Regions from separate parts of the Saccharothrix espanaensis DSM 44229 genome, predicted to be linked through region 1. Evidence: riboswitches for the same ligand, from Rfam matches in the RefSeq annotation. Region 1 holds a riboswitch; each other region holds the start of a gene.
What was found. A riboswitch is a leader RNA that binds a small molecule or an ion and turns the genes downstream of it on or off. The one in region 1 is predicted to bind cobalamin.
Positions count from the first base shown of each region.

Region 2: linked by a shared signal. The riboswitch ahead of BN6_RS15350 (CbtB domain-containing protein) and the one ahead of BN6_RS23800 (ribonucleoside-diphosphate reductase subunit alpha) in region 1 are both predicted to bind cobalamin.
Region 3: linked by a shared signal. The riboswitch ahead of cobN (cobaltochelatase subunit CobN) and the one ahead of BN6_RS23800 (ribonucleoside-diphosphate reductase subunit alpha) in region 1 are both predicted to bind cobalamin.

Region 1 covers NC_019673.1:5,496,982-5,500,975, forward strand. The annotation lists gene metE (5-methyltetrahydropteroyltriglutamate--homocysteine S-methyltransferase) at 1-394, opposite strand, end outside; cobalamin riboswitch at 513-722, opposite strand; cobalamin riboswitch at 995-1,212, shown strand; gene BN6_RS23800 (ribonucleoside-diphosphate reductase subunit alpha) at 1,329-3,994, shown strand, end outside.
Region 2 covers NC_019673.1:3,361,744-3,365,737, reverse strand. The annotation lists gene BN6_RS48740 (GNAT family N-acetyltransferase) at 1-373, opposite strand, end outside; gene BN6_RS15360 (GNAT family N-acetyltransferase) at 487-1,668, shown strand; gene BN6_RS15355 ((2Fe-2S)-binding protein) at 1,952-2,632, shown strand; cobalamin riboswitch at 2,889-3,064, shown strand; gene BN6_RS15350 (CbtB domain-containing protein) at 3,096-3,281, shown strand; gene BN6_RS15345 (CbtA family protein) at 3,290-3,994, shown strand, end outside.
Region 3 covers NC_019673.1:2,733,498-2,737,491, forward strand. The annotation lists gene BN6_RS12535 (hypothetical protein) at 1-936, opposite strand, end outside; cobalamin riboswitch at 944-1,077, shown strand; gene cobN (cobaltochelatase subunit CobN) at 1,114-3,994, shown strand, end outside.

The sequences.
Region 1 (3,994 bases):
GGAACTCCGTCCCGGGGTCGATCTCGGGCACCAGGTAGTGGTAGTTGGTGTCGAACCACTTGGTCAGTTCCAACGGCGGCAGGTCGTCGGTGCCCCGGGCCGCCGCGAAGTAGCTGTCCAGCTCCGACTCGCGCCGGTAGCGCGCCGGGACCGCGCCCACCAGGAACGCGGTGTCCAGGACGTGGTCGTAGAACGAGAAGGTGTTGGACGGCACCGAGTCCAGCCCGGCGTCGCGCAGCTCCGCCCAGCCGGCCGCGCGCAGTTCGGCGGCCGTGGCGAGCAGGGCGTCCTGGTCGGTGCGCCCGACCCAGTAGCGCTCGACGGCCCGCTTGAGTTCCCGACGTGGACCGATCCGGGGGTAGCCCAGGACGGTGGCACCGATTCCGCTGGTCACTGGCTCTCTCCTCGCGAGCGTGCGTGAACGCCGGAGGATTCCCGGGGACGCTTCGCGGGCGGCACGAGCCGCGTCCGCCGCAGCCCTCCCGAGAGGCCACCGGACACCGCGGGCCCGGTGGGCGCGCGGACCGGTGGCAGGTCTTCGGACTCACGGGCGCACAGCACGCTCCTACCGGCCGTCGCTTCCCACGCTCACGCGCAGTGCTTCATTGACGGCTTTCGTTCCCGTTCACCGCTGCGGGGCAGTCCCGGACTCACACCGGGTTCCCTCTTGCCTCGCTCCGGCCGACCATCGCCCGGAGCGAACCACCAGTGGGATCGAGAGTAACGCACCCCTGGACGGTCTCCCATGATCCGGGAAAAGTCACTCCACCGCCGCAGTCGGCAGCGTTCCCCGGGGTGCCGGTGATCTCGGCGGGCTCCTCCGCCGTGAAGTCACGTTACCGACGAGTGATCAGTCCATTGTGGATGGTGCTGCCGCGGTCCGGCACGCGTCTCCACGCCACCCTTGCCACGCCGGCCGGCGATCAGGGTCACCCGAGGTTCGGTCCGCGACACGCCCATGTGGGGCCGTGTTGCGGACCGATCTACAACATGTAGTGTTCCGCCCGTCGATGGTTCCGACGCCCTCTTCGAGGGCCGAGGAGGCAAGAGGGAACCCGGTGCGAATCCGGGACTGCCCCGCAGCGGTGAGCGGAAACAACCGCCGTCACGAAGCACTGGGAGCACGCGCTCCTGGGAAGCGACGGCCAGTAGGTCCGGCTGGAAGGCCGGGTGTCCGCGAGTCCGAAGACCTGCCAGCGATGCGCGCGCCGGCCGGCGCGCGCGTGTCCGGGGCCTCGTGGGCGGGCCGACACGGATGACGCGCCGTCGTGCGCGCGCTGTGTGGTCGCCGCGTGCTCCGGGCCGTTGAGGCTCGCGAGGAGAGGGCTTTGTCGACCACAACCACGGCCACCGGGGTCAGCCAGGTGCGGGTGATCCGACGCGACGGCAGCGTTTCGGCGTTCGACCCAGGCAAGATCCAGGTGGCCTTGACCAAGGCGTTCCTGGCCGTCGAGGGCGAGGTCGCGGCAGCGGCGTCGCACCTGCACCCGCTCGTGGCGGAGTTGACCTCGCAGGCGGAGGGCGCGCTGCTCAAGCACGCCCGCCCCGACACCGCACTGCACATCGAGCAGATCCAGGACCAGGTGGAACTCGTGCTGATGCGCGGCGGTCATCACAAGGTCGCCCGCGCGTACGTGCTGTACCGCGACGAGCACGCGAAGGCACGCGAACTCGCCCCCGTCGCGGTCGAGTTCCGGATGAAGGACGCCGAGGGCGCGCTGGTCCCGGTGGACTGGGAGCGGATCGCGGTCGTCGTCGGCGAGGCGTGCGCGGGGCTGTCCGACGTGCCGGCCGAGCCGGTGCTCACCGAGGTCCGGCGGGCGCTCTACGACGGCATCACGGTCGACGAACTGGCCGTCGCGCTGGTCATGTCGGCGCGGACGCTGGTCGAGACCGAGCCGAACTACTCCTTCGTCGCCGCCCGCCTGCTGCTCGACCAGCTCCGCCGCGAGGTGCTGACCAGGGTCGCGGGCCGACCGGTCGAGGCCACCGCCGAGCAGCTGTCCTATGTGGACTACTTCCCCGAGTACGTGCGGCTGGGCGTCGCGCTGGACCGGCTCGACCCCGCGTTGGAGTCGTTCGACGTGGCCCGGATCGCGGCGGCGATCCGCCCCGAGCGCGACGCCATGTTCGACTTCCTGGGCATGCAGACCCTGTACGACCGCTACTTCCTGCACGACCACGGCGTCCGGTACGAGTTGCCGCAGGCGTTCTTCATGCGGGTCGCGATGGGGCTGGCGCTGCGCGAGGACGACCGCGAGGCGCGGGCGATCGAGTTCTACGAACTGCTGTCGGCCTTCGACTTCATGTGCTCAACCCCCACGCTGTTCAACTCCGGCACCACCCGCGCCCAGCTCTCGTCGTGCTTCCTGACCACGGTGGACGACGACCTGAAGAGCATCTTCCAGAGCTACCAGAACAACGCACTGCTGGCGAAGTTCTCCGGCGGGCTCGGCAACGACTGGACCCCGGTGCGCGGCATGGGCGCGCACATCAAGGGCACCAACGGCCAGTCGCAGGGCGTCGTGCCGTTCCTCAAGATCGCCAACGACACGGCGGTCGCGGTGAACCAGGGCGGCAAGCGCAAGGGCGCGGCGTGCGCGTACCTGGAGACGTGGCACATCGACGTCGAGGAGTTCCTCGACCTGCGCAAGAACACCGGCGACGACCGGCGGCGCACGCACGACATGAACACCGCGAACTGGGTGCCCGACGAGTTCCTGCGCCGGGTCGAGGCGGACGCCGAGTGGACCCTGTTCTCCCCGGACGAAACGCCGGACCTGCACGACGCGTACGGCTTGGACTTCACCGCCCGCTACCGCGGCTACGAGGAAGCCGCCGACCGCGGCGAGATCCGCGTGTTCAAGCGCGTCCGCGCGACGGACCTGTGGCGGCGCATGCTGACCATGCTGTTCGAGACCGGCCACCCGTGGATCACGTTCAAGGACCCGTGCAACCTGCGGTCGCCGCAGCAGCACACCGGCGTCGTGCACTCGTCCAACCTGTGCACCGAGATCACCCTCAACACCAGCGCCGACGAGGTCGCGGTGTGCAACCTCGGCTCGGTCAACCTGGCCAACCACGTCACGGCCCACGGCCTCGACGCCGAGCGGCTGGCGCACACGGTCCACACGGCCGTGCGCATGCTCGACAACGTCATCGACATCAACTACTACACGATCCCCGAGGCGAGCCGGTCCAACCTGCGGCACCGGCCGATCGGGCTGGGCCTGATGGGCTTCAGCGACGCCCTGTTCACCCTGCGGCTGGTGCCCGGTTCACCGGAGGCCGTGGAGTTCGCCGACCGCAGCATGGAGCACATCGGCTACCACGCGCTGTCGGCGTCGGCCGACCTGGCCCGCGAGCGCGGCAGCTACGAGTCGTTCGACGGTTCGCTGTGGAGCCGCGGCGTCCTGCCGATCGACTCCATCGCGCTGCTCGCCGAAGCCCGCGGCGGCGTGCTCGCCATGGACACATCGTCCACTTTGGACTGGGAGACCCTGCGCGCCAAGGTGCGCGGCGGGATGCGCAACTCCAACACGATGGCCATCGCGCCGACCGCGACGATCTCGAACATCTGCGGCGTCGGCCAGTCCATCGAGCCGCTGTTCCGCAACCTGTACGTGAAGTCGAACATGTCCGGCGACTTCACCGTCCTCAACCGCTTCCTGGTCGCCGACCTCAAGGCGCTGGACCTGTGGGACGAGGCGATGGTGTCGGACCTGAAGTACTTCGACGGCTCGGTCGCGCCGATCGACCGGGTGCCCGACGACCTCAAGGCCCTCTACGCCACCGCGTTCGAGGTCTCGTCCGAGTGGCTGATCGAGGCCGCGTCGCGCCGGCAGAAGTGGATCGACCAGGCGCAGTCGCTCAACCTGTACATCGCCGCGCCCAACGGCCGCAAGCTGGACAACCTCTACCGGCTGGCCTGGCACAGCGGCCTCAAGACCACCTACTACCTGCGGTCCACCGCGGCGACCAGCGTGGAGAAGTC
Region 2 (3,994 bases), 2.1 Mb from region 1:
CCAGGGCGCGTTCCAGATCGGTGCCCGCGTACTCGTCCACCACCCACCACGAGATGAGGGCGTCCTCGGCGGGATCGATGTAGACGCACCCGAGCAGCGCGGTCTCGGCGTTGTCGAACAGGGCGTAGTTGAACGACTCGTGCGCCTCGGCTTCCCGCGCGTGGCGGGCGAGGTCGGCGCGGTCCTCTTCATAGGTCATGGTCGTGGGCGGCCAGTTCCACTTCTCGCCGAAGATCGACCACAGGCGTTCCCGCGAGCCCATGACGGCGGGGTAGTCCAAGTCCACATCGGACTCTTGGATCGGCCTCAGGTGGTGGCCCGCGCCCAGCTCGACACGGGTGGGGTGGGCGAAGTCGGACGGCAGCCAGGACATGGCCGGATTGTGCGTCACCCGAAGGTGGGCCGCCAACTCCGTTCCACCGAGGAAGGCTCGCCATCGGGGAAATCCGGTGGCACGACGAGAGGAGAAGACCCGACACTGCTCGGGTGACCTTGCCCGACGGCTTGGTGCTGCGCACCGCGGAGCCGCGAGACCTCGACCAGATCGGCGCGCTGCTGAGCGAACGGGGCGAGCCGGAGGACGCCGTCGACCACCGCCTGGTCGTCTCGGACCCGGACGCCGGGTGGGAGACGTGCGCGGTCGTCGTGGACGGTGACCGGGTCGTGTCGACGGCCACGTTGCTGGACGAGACGCTGGTCCTGGACGGTCTGGAGGTCCCGGCCGGCCAGGTGGAACTGGTCGCCACCCACCGGGACTACGAGGGGCGCGGCCTGGTCCGGGAGCTGATGCGGTGGGCGCACGAGCGGTCGGCGGCGCGCGGGCAACTGGTGAACGTGATGCTGGGCATCCCGTACTTCTACCGGCGGTTCGGCTACACCTACGCCGTCCCGATCTCGCCGACGCGGGACGTCGTGGGCACGCCGCCGGCGAGCACGGACACGGTGCGCGAGGCGACGTTCGACGACATCCCGGCGATGGCGGCGTTGCAGGACGCCGAGCAGCGGCGGGCCGACCTTCGGATGCCGCACTCGGCGGGGCTGTGGCGTTGGCTGGTCGCGCGTGGCGGCAGCACCCAGTGGCTGGTGGAACGGGACGGGGTGCCGGTGGGCACCGGACGCTCGACGCCGCCGGACGAGGGCGTGCACTTGTGCGAGGTGGCGGCCATGGACGCGCCTGCGGTGCACGCGCTGGTCGCGCACACTGCGGCGACGGTGGCGAACGAACGGCCGGGCACGGTCGCGGGTGCGGCGCTCGAACCGCTCCTGGGGCCGACGCCGGAGGACGCGGCCTCGTACTACGTGCGGATCGCCGACCCGGTGGCGCTGCTGGACCACCTGCGTCCGGTGCTCGGCCGGCGGCTGGCCGCCTCGTCGTTCGCCGACGAGGCCGGCGAGGCCGTGGTGTCGTTCTACCGTTCGCACGTCCGGCTGCCGTTCAAGGCCGGCGAGGTGGGCCCGGTCGTCGCGGGCGGTGTGATGCAGGCACCGGGCGCGGCGGGCGGGGCCGGGGTGGCGCCGGACTTGCTGGAGTCCCTGCTGTTCGGCCCGCACGGCCTGGGCGGTCTGACCGCCAGGTTCCCCGACGTCTACCCAGGACCGAACGCCGACCTGATGCACGTCCTGTTCCCGCCGGTCCGGGCCGACCTGCTGACCTTCTACATCCCGTAACCAACCACCCCGACACCCACCCCACACCTCCGCCACCAGCAGCGCCTCCGGCGGGCGTCACCGCACGTCGGTGACCGGTATCGCCGGCCGTCAGCGCCCAGGCGACCCGATCACATCCGCTCGCGCCATCCGCAGGAGTCGCGGCAATCAAGCCCACCACCTCCCACTGCAAAGGCACCTCCGCCGACTCCTGCCATCCCGCCGAGCCGAGCCGCGCGGCTGGGTGCGGAGCGACGGCGCGCGGCGGGGGCACTGACCGGACGGTGGCGGGCAGACTGGCCACGTGTCCGACTACTACACCCCAGTGCTGTCGACGCTGCGACAGATCCGCGGCTTGAGCCCGTTCTTCGCCTTGGACGTGGGACGTCCCGCTTCCGACGCGGACGGCGGCGGTTGGCGGTCTGGGGACGATCTCGCGGATGGGGCGGTGCTGTCGGGCGCGTTGCGGGCCATCGGTGAGCGGTACCGGACTGGGGAGGCTCGGGTTTCCGCGTCCTTGTTCTTCCTCGGGTACACCGCTCGGCTGCTGTCCCCGACGGTCGCCGCGCACGCCGTGGGCGGGGTCGCGCCGGACATCCGGCCGGCGAACGTGTGGTGGCACTACGGGCCGGACGGGATGCGGGTGCGGATTGGCGAACCGGTCGCCGGGGTGTCGATCTCCGCGTCGTTGGAGCCGGTGGTGGCGGCGATCCGGGACGTGGTGCCGGTGGCGCGGGGGCTGTTGTGGGGTAACGCGGCGTCGTCCATCGCCGGGGCGTTGCGGACGGTGAGCCTCAGCGGCACGGCGTCCGCCGAGCAGTGCGTGGCGCTGGGCGAGCGACTGCTGGACGAGCCGCCGCTGCGGGGGTCCGGCGACTTCATCCCGTTCCCCGGCGAGGTGGCGTTCCGGCGGCGCAGTTGCTGCCTCTACTACCGCCTCGACGGCGGCGGGACCTGCGGCGACTGCCCGCTCCCGCAGCAGTGAGCCCCAGCGGCGGCCACGGCGCGTGCCGAGAGGGCGACCAGCTCGAAAGGCGCGGGACCGGACGTGACGAAAAGCTGGCGGCGTTATGAAAAGCGTCCGTCGTTGGGACTGAACCGCTCGGCCAGCCGGTGCGGTTACCTGCGGCATCGGGTCGATCAAGGACGGGATCAGGACAAAAGCGGCGCTTGATCGTGTGTGGTGCAGGTGAGGTGGACGACAACTCGTCTGGTCGGTTGTGCCCGGACGCGGCGCACATTTACGGTTCCACAGCCGCAGTGGACGGGAAGCCGGTGGGAATCCGGCGCGGTCCTCGCCACTGTGACCGGGGAGCCAACCCGCCGAGAACGTCACTGGTCGCGCGGTGCGACTGGGAAGACGCGGGGACGGTGTCGATCCGGGAGTCAGGAGACCGGCTGCGGCGCGAGTTGTTGTTGACCTTCCACGAGGTATGGAGGAGGCCGTCTTGACGAGCCCCGCGCACTCCCTGTCCATCCCCATCCCCAAGTGGGCCTACGCCGTCGCACTCGTCGCGCTGCTGATCACCTGGCTGGTCCTGCAGGAGAACGGCGTCGCGCTCGGTCACGCCGCCGAGTCGCTGCACGAGTTCTTCCACGACGGGCGGCACGCGCTCGGCGTCCCGTGCCACTAGGGCCGGCCGTGGACACCTACAAGAACCTCCTGCTGCGGGGCGTCGGTGCCGGTGGCATCGCCGGCCTGCTCGCGGGCCTGGTCGGCCTGGTCGTGGTCGAGGCGCCGATCCGGGCCGCGCTGGCCGTCGAAGAGGCCCGCGCCGCCGCCGAACCGGTCGAGCCCGGTGGGCACGACCACGGCGAGATGTTCGGCCGGGGCACCCAGGTGGTGGGCGGCGTGCTCGCCGCGGTGATCGTCGGGCTGGCGGTCGGCGCGCTGTTCGCCACCGCCTACGCCGGGTCGCGCCGCTGGTTCACCGGCCGGCGGCCGTTCGGCCGGAGCGTGACGCTCGCGGCGGCGGTGTTCGGGGCGGCGGCGCTGCTGCCGGCCGTCAAGTACCCGGCCAACCCGCCGGCGGTGGGCGACCCGGAGACGGTGGACTACCGGACGGTGCTCTACCTCGGGCTCATCGCGGCCGGGCTGCTGGTGGTGTTCGGGGCGAGTTTCCTGGCGTCCCGGCTGGAGCACCTGAGCGGGCCGGTCCGGTCCACCGTCGTCGCGCTGGCCGTGGTCGTCGCGTTCGCGGTGCTCCTGCTGGCCTTCCCCGCTCCGCCGGACGCGGTGCCGGCGGACATGCCGAGCACCGTGCTGTGGGAGTTCCGCCTGGCGTCACTCGCCGAGACGGCCACCCTGTGGCTGGGCCTCGGTGTCGTGTTCGGCCTGCTGGTCGAC
Region 3 (3,994 bases), 2.8 Mb from region 1:
CCGGCCGGTGCACGCGGTCACCCCGCGCCACGGCGACGCGGGGTCGGTGAACAGCCCCGACGTGTCAGTGCCGGCGGGCACCACGACGCTGCGCCACGGCGTGATCCGGACCGGCGTGCCGGCCAGCAGCCGTGCGTCCAACCGGCCCAGCGGCACGCCCGCCACGAGGCGGTCCGCCGGGGGTGGGGAGGCTGAGGCCGGACCGGTGGAAGCTGGGCCGGTGGAAGCTGGGCCGGGTGCGACTGGGCCGGGTGAGGTTGGGCCGGGTGCGACCGGGATCACAGTCGCGGTAAGGGTTCTGGGGCTCGAAGTGGCCAGGGCGGGGGTGGTGGTGCTCAGGGAGGCGGTGATCTTCCGCACACCGTCGTCCACTTCGGACAAACGCCACGCGGTGTCGCGGATCGCCTGGAACTCCTCGGCGGCGGCGACCACGGCGGCGACCGGGTCGGTCACGCGCAGTCCCGAATCCTGGCCGGCCAGGAACAGCGCGTCACCCACCAGGCCGATGTCGCCGCCCAGGCCGCTGACCGCCTCACCGATCGTGACCAGGAAGCGTCCGGGCAGGTAGGCCAGTGCGGGGACCCGGCACAGCGCGGCGTCCACGGCGTCCACCAGGTCCTGGTTGTCCTCCAGCGGCGCGGCGATGATGTTGCGCATCCGCTCGTGGGTCGGCGAGGGCAGCAGGCCGGCCTCGCGCAGACGTGCGCCCAGCTCGTGCTCCGCACCCGGTGTCAGGCCCCTGATCTGCACGTTCGCCCGTGACGTGAGTTCGATCGTGCCGTCGCCCAGGTCCAGCGCGGCCTGCCGGACGACGTCGAACCGGTCGGCGGTCAGCGTGCCGCCGGGCACCCTGACCCGCGCCAGCCCGCCGTCCGCGGCCCGGTGCACGTCGACCGCGCCGGGGCAGGCGTCGGGGCGTTCACGGTCCTGGGGCATGGGCTGGATGCTAACCGCCCGTTAGGGTGACTTCCGAACGGCGAAGCAACAGGAGGAAGCCGGTGTGAATCCGGCGCGGTCCCGCCACTGTGACCGGGCGCGAGCCCGGGAGTCAGGAACTCCGCCCGCCGTCCCCTACGACCTGGGGCGAGGACCCCCGAGGGATGGAGCCCGCACGTGATCCTGCTGCTGTCGACCTCTGACACGGACCTGCTGTCCGCCCGTTCGAGCGGTGCGGACTACCGACTGGGCAACCCCGCCCGGCTGACCGCCGACGACCTGCCCGCCCTGCTGGAGGGCGTCGACCTGGTGGTGGTGCGCATCCTGGGCGGGCGGCGGATGTGGGAAGAGGGCCTGGACCGGCTGCTCGCCGGCCCCCGCCCGGTGGTGGTGCTGGGCGGTGAGCAGAACCCGGACGCGCCGCTGATGGAGCTGTCCACCGTGCCCGGCGGCGTCTGCGCCGAGGCGCACGCCTACCTGGCCCACGGCGGCCCGGTGAACCTCGCCGAGCTGCACAAGTTCCTGTCCGACACGGTCCTGCTGACCGGGTTCGGCTTCAACCCGCCCGAGGCGGCGCCGAACTGGGGCGTGCTGGAGCGGCCCGAGCCGGCGGGGTCGGTCGAGTCGGTTGGGCCTGTCGAGTCGGCTGAGTCGGTTGAGACGGGCCGTGCGAGGCCGGTGGTGGCGGTGTTGTACTACCGGGCGCACCACGTGGCCGGGAACACGGCGTTCGTGCACGCGCTGTGCGACGCGATCGAGGAAAAGGGCGGCCGGGCGCTGCCGGTGTACTGCGCGTCCTTGCGCACGGCGGAGCCGGCGTTGCTGGCGGAGCTGCGCAAGGCCGACGCGCTGGTCGTCACGGTGCTGGCGGCGGGCGGGACGAAGCCCGCGACCGCGTCGGCCGGTGGCGACGACGACGCGTGGGACGTGGGCGCGCTGGCCGAGCTGGACATCCCGATCCTGCAAGGGCTCTGCCTGACCAGCAGCCGTGCGGCGTGGGACGGGAACGACGACGGTCTGTCCCCTTTGGACACCGCGACCCAGGTGGCGATCCCCGAGTTCGACGGCCGGATCATCACCGTCCCGTTCTCCTTCAAGGAGATCGACGAGGACGGCCTGACCGTGTACGTGGCAGACCCGGAGCGGGCGCTGCGCGTGGCCGGGATCGCGGTGCGGCACGGGAGGCTGCGGCACATCCCGCCGGCCGACCGCAAGGTCGTGATCATGCTGTCGGCCTACCCGACCAAGCACTCGCGGATCGGCAACGCGGTCGGCCTGGACACCCCGGCCAGCGCGGTCCGGCTGCTGGCGGCGTTGCGGGACAACGGTTACGACATCGGCGACGAGCTGCCGGGCGTGGCCGAGCTGGACGGTGACGCGCTGATCCACGCGCTCATCGCGGCCGGCGGCCAGGACGTCGACTGGCTGACCGAGGAGCAGCTCCAGGGCAACCCGGTGCGGCTGCCCGCCGCGCGCTACCGCGAGTGGTACGCGACGCTGCCCGAGGACACCCGCGAGGACATGGAACGGCACTGGGGCCAAGCGCCCGGCGAGCTGTTCGTGGACCGGTCGAAGGACCGCGAGGGCGAGATCGTGCTGGCCGGCCTGCGATCGGGCAACGTGGTGGTGATGGTGCAGCCGCCGCGCGGGTTCGGCGAGAACCCGATCGCCATCTACCACGACCCGGACCTGCCGCCCAGCCACCACTACCTGGCCGCCTACCGGTGGCTGGAGGCCGAGTTCGGCGCGGACGCCGTGGTGCACGTCGGCAAGCACGGCAACCTGGAGTGGCTGCCCGGCAAGACGGTCGGCATGTCCGCCGGCTGCGGCCCGGACGCGGCGCTGGGCGACCTGCCGCTGATCTACCCGTTCCTGGTCAACGACCCGGGCGAGGGCACGCAGGCCAAGCGCCGCGCGCACGCCACCCTGGTCGACCACCTGGTGCCGCCGATGGCCCGCGCGGACAGCTACGGCGACATCGCGCGCCTGGAGCAGCTGCTCGACGAGCACGGCAACATCGCCGCGATGGACCCGGCCAAGCTGCCCGCGATCCGCGCGCAGATCTGGACCCTGATCCAGGCCGCGAAGCTGGACCACGACCTGGGCCTGGACGACCGGCCGCACGACGCCGAGTTCGACGAGCTGATCCTGCACGTGGACGGCTGGCTGTGCGAGATCAAGGACGTCCAGATCCGCGACGGCCTGCACGTCCTGGGCCAGGCCCCGACCGGTGACACCCGGGTCAACCTGGTGCTGTCGATCCTGCAGGCCAAGCAGATGTGGGCCGGCCAGGTGGCCGCGCTGCCCGGGTTGCGGGAAGCGTTGGGGCTCAAGGACACCACGCGCGCGTCGACGGACGCCGTGGAGGCGCGGGCGCGGGAACTCGTGCAGGCGATGGAAGACGCGGACTGGGACCCGGCGGTCGCGCGGACGCTGGACGAGTCCGAGGACGTGGTGCGGATCCTGGAGTTCGGTGCGCTGGAGGTCGTGCCGCGGCTGGCCCGCACGACCGACGAGATGACGCACGTGCTGCACGCGTTGAACGGCGGGTACGTGCCGGCCGGGCCGAGCGGATCCCCGTTGCGGGGCCTGGTGAACGTGCTGCCGACCGGCCGCAACTTCTACTCGGTGGACCCGAAGGCCGTGCCGTCGAAGCTGGCCTGGGAGACCGGGCAGGCGATGGCCGACTCGCTGCTGGAGCGCTACCGCGCGGACAACGGCGAGTGGCCCGCGTCGGTCGGGTTGTCGGTGTGGGGCACGTCGGCGATGCGCACCTCGGGTGACGACATCGCGGAAGTGCTGGCGCTGATGGGTGTCCGGCCGGTGTGGGACGACCAGTCGCGCCGGGTGACCGGACTGGAAGTCGTGCCGCTGGAGGAGTTGGACCGGCCGCGCATCGACGTCACGGTGCGGATCTCCGGCTTCTTCCGGGACGCCTTCCCGCACGTGGTGGCGTTGTTGGACGACGCGGTGCAGCTCGTGGCCGGGTTGGACGAGGCGGCGTCGGACAACTTCGTGCGGGCGCACGCGGAAGCGGAACTGGCCGAGCACGGGGACC